3 regions of the Streptomyces sp. NPDC048479 genome follow, and region 3 is predicted to be linked to each of the others. Evidence: riboswitches for the same ligand, from Rfam matches in the RefSeq annotation. Region 3 holds a riboswitch; each other region holds the start of a gene.
The links. A riboswitch is a leader RNA that binds a small molecule or an ion and turns the genes downstream of it on or off. The one in region 3 is predicted to bind thiamine pyrophosphate.
Positions count from the first base shown of each region.

Region 1: linked by a shared signal. The riboswitch ahead of thiO (glycine oxidase ThiO) and the one ahead of AB0D12_RS26255 (thiamine ABC transporter substrate-binding protein) in region 3 are both predicted to bind thiamine pyrophosphate.
Region 2: linked by a shared signal. The riboswitch ahead of thiC (phosphomethylpyrimidine synthase ThiC) and the one ahead of AB0D12_RS26255 (thiamine ABC transporter substrate-binding protein) in region 3 are both predicted to bind thiamine pyrophosphate.

Region 1 covers NZ_JBEZKA010000001.1:137,606-140,873, reverse strand. Annotated here, with positions in the region: gene AB0D12_RS00645 (thiazole synthase) at 1-50, opposite strand, end outside; gene thiS (sulfur carrier protein ThiS) at 57-281, opposite strand; gene thiO (glycine oxidase ThiO) at 278-1,435, opposite strand; TPP riboswitch at 1,433-1,545, opposite strand; gene AB0D12_RS00630 (hypothetical protein) at 1,597-1,938, shown strand; gene AB0D12_RS00625 (FAD-dependent oxidoreductase) at 1,967-3,202, shown strand; gene AB0D12_RS00620 (Rv2175c family DNA-binding protein) at 3,246-3,268, shown strand, end outside.
Region 2 covers NZ_JBEZKA010000012.1:16,479-19,746, forward strand. Annotated here, with positions in the region: gene AB0D12_RS19735 (YibE/F family protein) at 1-1,171, opposite strand, end outside; TPP riboswitch at 1,243-1,387, shown strand; gene thiC (phosphomethylpyrimidine synthase ThiC) at 1,380-3,146, shown strand; gene AB0D12_RS19745 (hypothetical protein) at 3,174-3,268, opposite strand, start outside.
Region 3 covers NZ_JBEZKA010000018.1:92,616-95,883, reverse strand. Annotated here, with positions in the region: gene rlmN (23S rRNA (adenine(2503)-C(2))-methyltransferase RlmN) at 197-1,303, shown strand; TPP riboswitch at 1,334-1,461, shown strand; gene AB0D12_RS26255 (thiamine ABC transporter substrate-binding protein) at 1,545-2,642, shown strand; gene AB0D12_RS26250 (iron ABC transporter permease) at 2,681-3,268, shown strand, end outside.

The sequences.
Region 1 (3,268 bases), on a different contig from region 3:
AGCCGGGAGTTGAAGGCGGTGCCGCCGATGGTGAGACGGTCGTCGGCCATGGCTGATCAGCCTCCCTGCACTGCGGTGAGGACTTCGACACGGTCGCCGTCGCCGAGCCGGGTGCCGGCCCATCGGCTGCGCGGGACGACCGTCTCGTTGACGGCGGCGGCGACTCCGGACGGGGCGGCGGTGAGGGACGTGACCAGGGCGTCCAGCGTGGTGCCTGTGGCGAGCTCGCGCGCCTCGCCGTTGACGGAGACGGTGATGGTGACGGACACGGGGACGTTCATGCGGGCTGCTCCTGAGGTACGGGGGAGAAGCGGCGAGGAGTGAAGAGGCGAGCCTCGTCCGGCAGTGCGCCGGTGACCAGCACCGTGGCAATCACATCGCCGGTGACGGGTGTGAGCAGCACCCCGTTGCGGTGGTGGCCGGTGGCCAGATGCAGGCCCGGCAGAGCGGTCGGGCCCAGCAGCGGCGCATTGTCGGGAGAGCCGGGGCGCAGCCCGGCGCGGGTCTCGGTGAGCGGCAGCTCGGTGATGCCGGGCACCAGCTCGTGCGCGTCGCGCAGCAGCTCGTACACCCCGCCCGCCGTCACCGTGGTGTCCCAGCCGAGCTCCTCGCTGGTTGCCCCGATGACCAGCTCGCCGTTCTCGCGCGGCACCAGATAGACGTCACTGCCGCGCACCACCGCCCGCACGGTCCGGGAGAGGAACGGCGCGTACGCACGCGGCACGGTCAGCCGCAGGACCTGGCCCTTCACCGGCCGTACCGGCGGCAGTACATCCTCCGGTACGCCGCCGAGCCTGCCGCTCAGACTGCCGCACGCCAGCACCACCTGGTCCGCGGATAGCTCACTGCCGTCCGTCAGTACAGCTCCGGCCGCCCGGTCCCGTACCACCGACAGCCGCTCCGCCCAGCCGCGGTGGAAGACCACCCCTACCCGCTCGCAGGCCGCCACCAGCGCCGCGGCCAGCCGCCGTGGATCGACCTGGTGGTCGCCGTCCACCCGAAGGCCCCCGCGCACGCCGGGCGCGAGCATCGGCTCCAGGCGGCGGCATTCGCGCCCCGTCAGCCACTCCGACTCCAGGCCGGACTGACGCTGCAGGGCGTGCAGTTCACGCAGATGCGCGCGGTCGTCGGCGTCGAGCGCGACCGCGAGCGTGCCACAGGCGCGATAGCCGACGGACTGTCCGCTCGTCTCCTCCAGCTCGGCGACAAAGGCGGGATAGCGCCGCGCGGATTCCAGGTTGAGGCCGAGCAGCGTCTGCTCGCCGTAGTGCAGTTCGGTGACGGCGGCGAGCATGCCGGCCGCGACCTGCGCAGCGCCGCCGCCGGGCTCCGGATCGGCGACGGCGACCCGCAGCCCTCGCTGCGCCGCACGCCAGGCCGTGACCAGGCCGATGATTCCGCCCCCGACAACGAGGACGTCTGAGGTACGCGACATGGGCGTCCAGCCCCTCCCTTCGCCGGCATGACCCGGATCAGGTTCGTACGGTCGGAGGCCGTCCAGCCTCCCTCTCAGCCCGGTGCGTCCGGGCTCCCGCGAGTGCCTTACGGTGGCCACCCTAACCCCAGGCCCCAACTCGCAGTAAGGGAGCAGCCACTGTGGCAAGGTCGCTCGACGGACTCGTGCTCTCCCCGGTCGCAGACCAGGCTCCGGGCCAGGTGGGGACCCGGACCCGGTTCACGTACCACGAGCAGGAAGGCCGGATCTGGGCCGAGTACGAGGGCGGCGATGTGCTCCGTGGCCACCTTGTGGGCACCAGGGAGGGCGACCGGCTCGACTTCCGTTATGTGCAGCTGAAGGCGGACGGCGGGACGTCCTCGGGGCGCTGCCTCTCCACCGTCGTCGAGCTCGAGGACGGGCGGCTGCGGCTGGAGGAGAGCTGGGAATGGGAGTCCCAGGAGGGCAGCGGGACGAGCGTCGTCGAACAGCTGCCTTCCTGACGGTCCGTCAGATGCGTAAGGTTGTCGGGTGAGCGAGCAGCAGACAGCACAGACGCAGCGGCGCGTGGTCGTCGTCGGCGCGGGAATGGCCGGAGTGCAGACCGCGGTGGCACTGCGCGAGCAGGGTTTCACCGGCCCGGTCACCCTGATCGGCGCCGAGCCCCATCAGCCGTACGACAGACCCCCGCTCTCCAAGGCGATCCTGCTCGGCAAGGCGGAGGGCTCGGCCTTCGATGTCGACTTCGAGGCACTCGGCATCGAACTGCGGCTGGGCTGCGAGGTGACCGGAGTGCGCGCCGGGGCCCATGAGCTGGACACCGCGGCAGGTCCGGTCCCGTACGACGTCCTGGTCATCGCCAGCGGTGCGGAACCGATCACCCTGCCCGGCGCCGTGGGCGTACCCGGCGTCCATCTGCTGCGTACCCTCGACGACGCCGCGCGGCTGCGCCCCGTTCTCACGCAGCAGCACGACATGGTGGTCGTCGGCGCGGGCTGGATCGGCGCGGAGTTCGCGACGGCCGCCCGTGAGGCGGGCTGCACGGTCACCGTCGTCGAGGCCGCCGGGCGCCCGCTGGCCGGAGCCCTGCCCGCCGAGGTCGCCGGCCCGATGACCGATTGGTACGCGGAGTACGGCGTCGAACTGCTCACCCACGCGCGCGTGGCGGACATCGAGCCCGGCGCGGTGATCCTGGCCGACGGCCGGCAGCTTCCGGCGGGCGCCGTGGTCGTCGGCATCGGCGCCCGGCCCGCCACCGCCTGGCTCGCCGGCTCCGGCATCGCACTCGGCCCGGACGGCGCAATCACCGCGGACGCGTATCTGCGCACTTCGCTGCCCGATGTGTACGCCGTCGGGGACTGCGCCTCCTTCCCGTCCGGCCGATACGGCGAGCGGCTGCTCGTGCACCACTGGGACAACGCTCTGCAGGGGCCGCGTACGGTCGCCGCCAATGTCATCGGCGGCGCGCCCGGACAGGAGCCACCGGAGGTCTATGACCCGGTGCCGTACTTCTGGTCCGAGCAGTTCGGGCGCTTTGTGCAGTACGCGGGCCATCATGAGGCCGCCGACACGATGGTGTGGCGCGGTGATCCGGCAGGCGCGGCCTGGTCGGTGCTCTGGCTGCGGGACGGCTCTCTGGTCGCGCTTCTCGCCGTCGGCAGAGCCCGTGATCTGGCGCAAGGGCGCAAGCTCATCCTGTCCGGAATCCGGCTGGATCCGGCGCGCGCCGCCGACCCGTCCGTCCCTTTGAAGGCGGCGGCCGACTAGGGTCCGGCTACCGACTGTCAGTCCGGGATGGCACGCTTGTCCTGTGACCGAGATTGACGCAAAGAT
Region 2 (3,268 bases), on a different contig from region 3:
GGGTCCGAACGATCTCCACTGCCACCAACTCACTGCTGGCCACCGTGCCCACACTGCTCTGCGCGATCGAGAAGAGCAGCAGCAGCGGCAACGCCGCGCCCGCGTAAGCGAGTACGAGCGTGTTCACGACCGACGCGATATGGTCCCGGCCGATCCGGATGGCTGCCCGGTAGAGCCCGCGCGGCCCCAAGCCCGGATCCGCCTGGTGCAGCTCCCAGACCGCCGAGGTCTGGGTCACTGTCACATCGTCGAGCACACCGAGCGAACCGATGATGACGCTGGCCAGCAGCAGACCGCTCAAGTCGATGTTCGGAAACAGGCCATGGATCAGGCCGGTGCTGTCGTCGGTGTTGCCGGTCAGTCTCGCCCAGCCGATGAAGAGCGAACCGAGCAGTCCGATCAGCAGCAGCGAGATCAGCGTGCCGAGGACCGCGACCGACGTACGTGCGGTGAGTCCGTGGCACAGATAGAGAGCGATCAGCATGATGGCGCTCGCCCCGATCACCGCGACGATCAGGGGATTTGAGCCCTGCAGGATCGCCGGCAGGATGAACAGGGTCAGTACGGCAAACGAGGCGGCGAGCGCGATCAGCGCCATCACACCGCGCATCCGTCCCACCAGCACCACCACGAGCGCGAAGATCCCGGCCAGCAGCACCATCGGGAACTTACGGTCCACATCGGTCACGGAGTACTGAAGATCGCGGGGCGCATCGGGTGCGTACGCCACCACCACCCCCTGGCCCTTGCTCAACTGCCGTGGAGCGTCCGGCTGGACGATCTCGGTGAAGGTACGGCCCTTGTCCTTACCGCTGGTGACCTCGATCGTCGCCTTCGCGCAGCTGCCCCGCTGGGAATTGACCGCCTCGCGCCCCTCGGGCGTCGAGGTGTCACCGGTCGGCGGCACCTGCGCCGCATTCACGTCCTTGCAGTTGACCTTCGCGACCGTCACCACCTTGCCCTGCTCGGTCTGCCGGTCGAAGCCGACACCGCTGCGCTGATGGTCGGGAGCGCCGCCCGGCCAGAGTACGAACAGCCCGACCAAAACCGCCGTGGAGAAGGGAATCAGCACCGCGGCGATGACCTTGCGAAGGTGCTTGGAGACGGGCGCGGCCGGCCCGTGGCTGTGCGCATGGCCGTGTGCTTCGGGTGTCTGCTGCGAGGAGGTCACCGGCCGATCATCGCAAGAACGGGAGAGGCCCACTGTTCAGCACGCCAGAAATGACGCTAGCGTGGTGGCACCTTTGCACACGCGGGAGCTCGGAGCACCGGGCTGAGAGGGCGCTGACCTTCGTACGAGTCGTGACGAATCGTACGGAAGCCGCTGCGTCGACCGCCGAACCTGTTACCGGGTAATGCCGGCGTAGGGAGTAGGTCTCATGACCGTTCAGGATGCACGCACGCCTGCCGCCGACCAGGCGGAGCGCAAGCCCGGCTGGCACAAGGGGTACGTCGAGGGTTCGCGCCCCGACCTCCGGGTGCCGGTCCGGCAAGTGCACCTCACCAATGGCAAGGACGTGACGCTGTACGACACGTCCGGCCCGTACACCGATCCCACCGTCGAGACCGACGTCCGCCGCGGCCTGCCGCCGCTGCGGGAGAACTGGATCATCGGCCGCGGCGACACCGAGGAGTATGCCGGCCGCCCGGTCCGTCCCGAGGACGACGGGATCAAGCACACCTCGCCGCGCGGGGGACTGCGCAACCTCGACGCCGTCTTCCCCGGCCGCCCGCGCCAGCCCCGCCGGGGCCGCGACGGCCAGGCGGTGACACAGCTCGCGTACGCCCGCCGCGGTGAGATCACCCCGGAGATGGAGTACGTCGCGATCCGTGAGAACGTCTCCGCCGAGGTCGTCCGTGAAGAGATCGCGGCGGGCCGGGCCGTCCTGCCCGTCAACGTCAACCACCCCGAGATCGAGCCGATGATCATCGGCAAGCGATTCCTGGTGAAGGTCAACGCCAACATCGGCAACTCCGCGGTCACCTCCTCCATCGAGGAGGAGGTGGACAAGATGACCTGGGCCACCAAGTGGGGCGCGGACACGGTCATGGACCTCTCCACCGGCCGCAACATCCACACCACCCGCGAGTGGGTGCTGCGCAACTCCCCGGTCCCGATCGGCACCGTGCCCCTCTACCAGGCGCTCGAGAAGGTCGACGGCAAGGCCGAGGAGCTGACCTGGGAGGTCTACAAGGACACGGTCATCGAGCAGGCCGAGCAGGGCGTCGACTACATGACCGTCCACGCGGGCGTGCTGCTGCGGTACGTGCCGCTCACCGCCCGCCGCAAGACGGGCATCGTTTCCCGCGGTGGCTCGATCATGGCGGCCTGGTGTCTGGCGCACCACAAGGAATCGTTCCTGTACGAGAACTTCGAGGAGCTCTGCGAGATCCTCGCCTCCTACGACGTGACGTACTCCCTCGGCGACGGACTGCGCCCCGGCTCGATCGCGGACGCCAATGACGAGGCGCAGTTCGCGGAGCTGCGTACGCTCGGCGAGCTCAACACCATCGCCAAGCGTCACAACGTGCAGACGATGATCGAGGGCCCGGGCCATGTCCCGATGCACAAGATCAAGGAGAACATCGACCTTCAGCAGGAGATCTGCGAGGAGGCCCCCTTCTACACGCTCGGCCCGCTGACGACGGACGTGGCGCCCGCGTACGACCACATCACCTCCGGTATCGGCGCCGCGATGATCGCCTGGTGGGGAACGGCGATGCTCTGCTACGTCACGCCCAAGGAGCACTTGGGCCTGCCGGACCGCGACGATGTGAAGACCGGTGTCATCACCTACAAGATCGCGGCGCATGCGGCGGACCTCGCGAAGGGCCACCCGGGAGCGCAGGAGTGGGACGACGCGCTCTCCGACGCGCGCTTCGAGTTCCGGTGGGAGGACCAGTTCAATCTGGCCCTCGACCCGGACACGGCACGGGAGTTCCACGACGAGACGCTGCCGGCCGAGCCGGCGAAGACCGCACACTTCTGCTCGATGTGTGGTCCGAAGTTCTGCTCGATGAAGATCTCCCAGGACATCCGGCGGCAGCACGGTGCCTTGCAGGAGGAGATCGAGGCGGGCATGGACGAGAAGTCCAAGGAGTTCGCCGCGGCCGGCAACCGGGTCTATCTGCCGATCGCGGAGTGAACTCCCGGCCACGGGCGCCGGCCGGGGTCACTCCGGCTGGTGCTCGGGGCCGCCGAAGTCCGGACTGGTGAAGTCCGGACTGGTGAAGGTGGGTCTCTGGCCCGTCGTCGAGCCCTCGCTCG
Region 3 (3,268 bases):
CCATGCCGTGGTCGACGGCTCCAGCGGTATCGCTTGCGCTTCCCCTTGGCTCGCTGGCCAGCCAGAACGCGCTCCGGGCTGGGCCGTCTGCGGGCCGTCCGAGGGTGCCCGGCAGTGACCCACAACGACGTCAATGCCCACCCCGGGCGTCAACGGCCGCAGGTCACGAGATTCCGTCTGCGACACTGGACGAACCATGCCCAAGCCCGGAGAACTCACTTTCGTCGCGCCCCGCGGAGCCAAGAAGCCCCCGCGGCATCTCGCCGACCTCACGCCCGCCGAGCGCAAGGACGCCGTCGCCGCGATCGGCGAGAAGCCGTTCCGCGCCAAGCAGCTCTCGCAGCACTACTTCGCGCGGTACGCCCACGACCCGGCCCAGTGGACCGACATCCCCGCCGCCGCGCGCGAGAAGCTCGCCTCGGAGCTGCTGCCCGACCTGATGTCCGTCGTACGGCATATCTCGTGCGACGACGACACCACCCGCAAGACTCTGTGGCGGCTGCACGACGGCACGCTCGTCGAGTCCGTGCTGATGCGCTATCCGGACCGGGTGACGATGTGCATCTCGTCGCAGGCCGGCTGCGGGATGAACTGCCCCTTCTGCGCGACCGGTCAGGCCGGTCTCGACCGGAATCTGTCGACCGCCGAGATCGTGCACCAGATCGTCGACGGCATGCGCGCCCTGCGCGACGGCGAGGTGCCGGGCGGACCGGCGCGGCTGTCCAACATCGTCTTCATGGGGATGGGGGAGCCGCTCGCCAACTACAAGCGGGTCGTCGGCTCCATCCGCCGGCTCACCGACCCCGAGCCGGACGGCCTGGGTCTCTCGCAGCGCGGGATCACCGTCTCCACCGTCGGCCTGGTGCCCGCGATGCATCGCTTCGCCGACGAGGGCTTCAAGTGCCGTCTCGCCGTCTCGCTGCACGCGCCGGACGACGAGCTGCGCGACACCCTGGTCCCGGTCAATACGCGCTGGAAGGTCCGGGAGGTGCTGGACGCCGCCTGGGAGTACGCCGAGAAGTCGGGCCGCCGTATCTCAATCGAGTACGCGCTCATCCGCGATATCAACGACCAGGCGTGGCGGGGTGATCTGCTGGGCCGGCTGCTCAAGGGCAGGCGGGTCCATGTCAATCTGATCCCGCTCAACCCGACGCCGGGATCCAAGTGGACGGCTTCGAGGCCCGAGGACGAGAAGGCCTTTGTGGAGGCCATCGCGGCGCACGGGGTGCCGGTCACCGTCCGGGACACCCGTGGCCAGGAGATCGACGGAGCGTGCGGACAGCTGGCCGCTTCGGAGCGTTAGCGCCCGTGTAACCTGGCTTGAAACATCTACATATTCCGACAGGGGAGCGCCACAGCGCTGAGAGTGCGACGCGGGTTTGGTAAATCAAGCCCAGTGGTCGCAGACCCTCTGAACCTTGCCCAGGTCATTCTGGGTAGGAAGTTCGGTCATTACTCACAAGCTGTTGCGCCCTGCCCGGATTCCCTTCGAGGGAGCCGGGCAGGGCCGCGTCTCTTCCTGGTCAACTCCAGGAGGAATTTCAGTGAGCACCACCAAGAAGATCACGGTCACCGCGCTGGCCGCGGCGCTCGGTGTCACCACGCTCGCGGCCTGCGGCGGCGAGGCCAAGGACTCGTCGGCCTCGGACGGCCGCTCGAAGCCGAAGACCGTGACGCTCGTCAGCCACGACTCGTTTGTCGCCTCCGCCTCCGTGCTGAAGGAGTTCACCAAGGAGACCGGCTACACGGTCAAGGTGCTCAAGAGCGGCGACGCGGGCGCGGCCCTCAACAGGGAGATCCTCACCAAGGGCTCCCCGCAGGGCGATGTCTTCTTCGGCGTCGACAACACCCTGCTCTCGCGTGCTCTCGACAACGGCCTGTTCACGCCGTACGAGGCAAAGGGCCTGAGCCAGGTGAACGACGAGGTGCAGCTGGACCAGGACAAGCACCGGGTCACGCCCGTCGACACCGGCGACATCTGCGTCAACTACGACAAGAAGTACTTCGCCGACAAGAAGCTGGCGCCGCCGCAGTCCTTCGACGACCTGGCCAAGCCCGCGTACAAGAACCTCCTGGTGACGGAGAACGTCGCGACCTCCTCGCCCGGCCTCGGCTTCCTCCTCGGCTCGGTCGGCAAGTACGGCGAGGACGGCTGGCAGGACTACTGGAAGAAGCTGAAGGAGAACGGCGTCAAGGTCGTCGACGGCTGGGAGCAGGCGTACAACGAGGAGTTCTCCGGCTCCGCGGGCGGTAAGAAGGCCAAGGCCGACCGGCCGCTCGTCGTCTCGTACGCCTCCAGTCCGCCCGCCGAGGTGCTCTTCTCCAAGCCGCAGCCGACCGAGGCGCCCACCGGGGTCGCGACCGGAACCTGCTTCCGCCAGACCGAGTTCGCGGGTCTGCTCAAGGGTGCGAAGAACGAGGCGGGCGGCAAGGCCCTGCTGGACTTCCTGGTCTCCAAGAAGTTCCAGGAGGACATGCCGCTGAACATGTTCGTCAACCCGGTGATCAAGGACGCGAAGCTGCCCGAGGTGTTCACCAAGTTCGGCGCGGTGGCCGTCAAGCCCCAGACCGTCGCTCCCGACACGATTGCCAAGAACCGTGAGCAGTGGGTCCAGTCATGGTCCTCGCTCGTACTGAAGTAACGAAGTCCGTCCGCGGGAGTGCGGCGCGGCTCGGTCTGATGGCCGGGCCCGCCGTGTTCTTCGCGGTCTTCTTCGCCTATCCGGTCGTCGCGATCGTCGGCCGGGGCCTAGAGATCGACGGGGTCTGGCAGTTCGGGCGGATCGGTGAGGTGCTGAGCCGCCCCGACATCCTGCGGGTGCTGTGGTTCACCACGTGGCAGGCGCTCGCCTCCACAGCGCTCACACTGCTGATAGCCCTGCCCGGCGCGTATGTCTTCGCCCGTTTCGACATTCCCGGAAAGCGACTGCTGCGGGCGGTGGTCACCGTCCCGTTCGTGCTGCCGACCGTCGTCGTCGGGACGGCGTTCCTGGCGCTGCTCGGGCGCGGCGGGCTGCTCGACGAGCTGTGGGGCGTACGGCTGGACACGACGGTGTGGGCGATTCTGCTCGCGCACGTCTTCTTCAACTACGCGGTGGTCGTACGGACCGTGGGCGGTCTGTGGTCGCAGCTCGACCCGCGTCAGGAGGAGGCCGCCCGGGTGCTGGGCGCCGGGCGGTTCGCGGCCTGGCGGAGGGTGACGCTGCCGGCCCTCGGGCCCGCCGTGGCCGCCGCCGCGCTGATGGTCTTCCTCTTCACCTTCACCTCC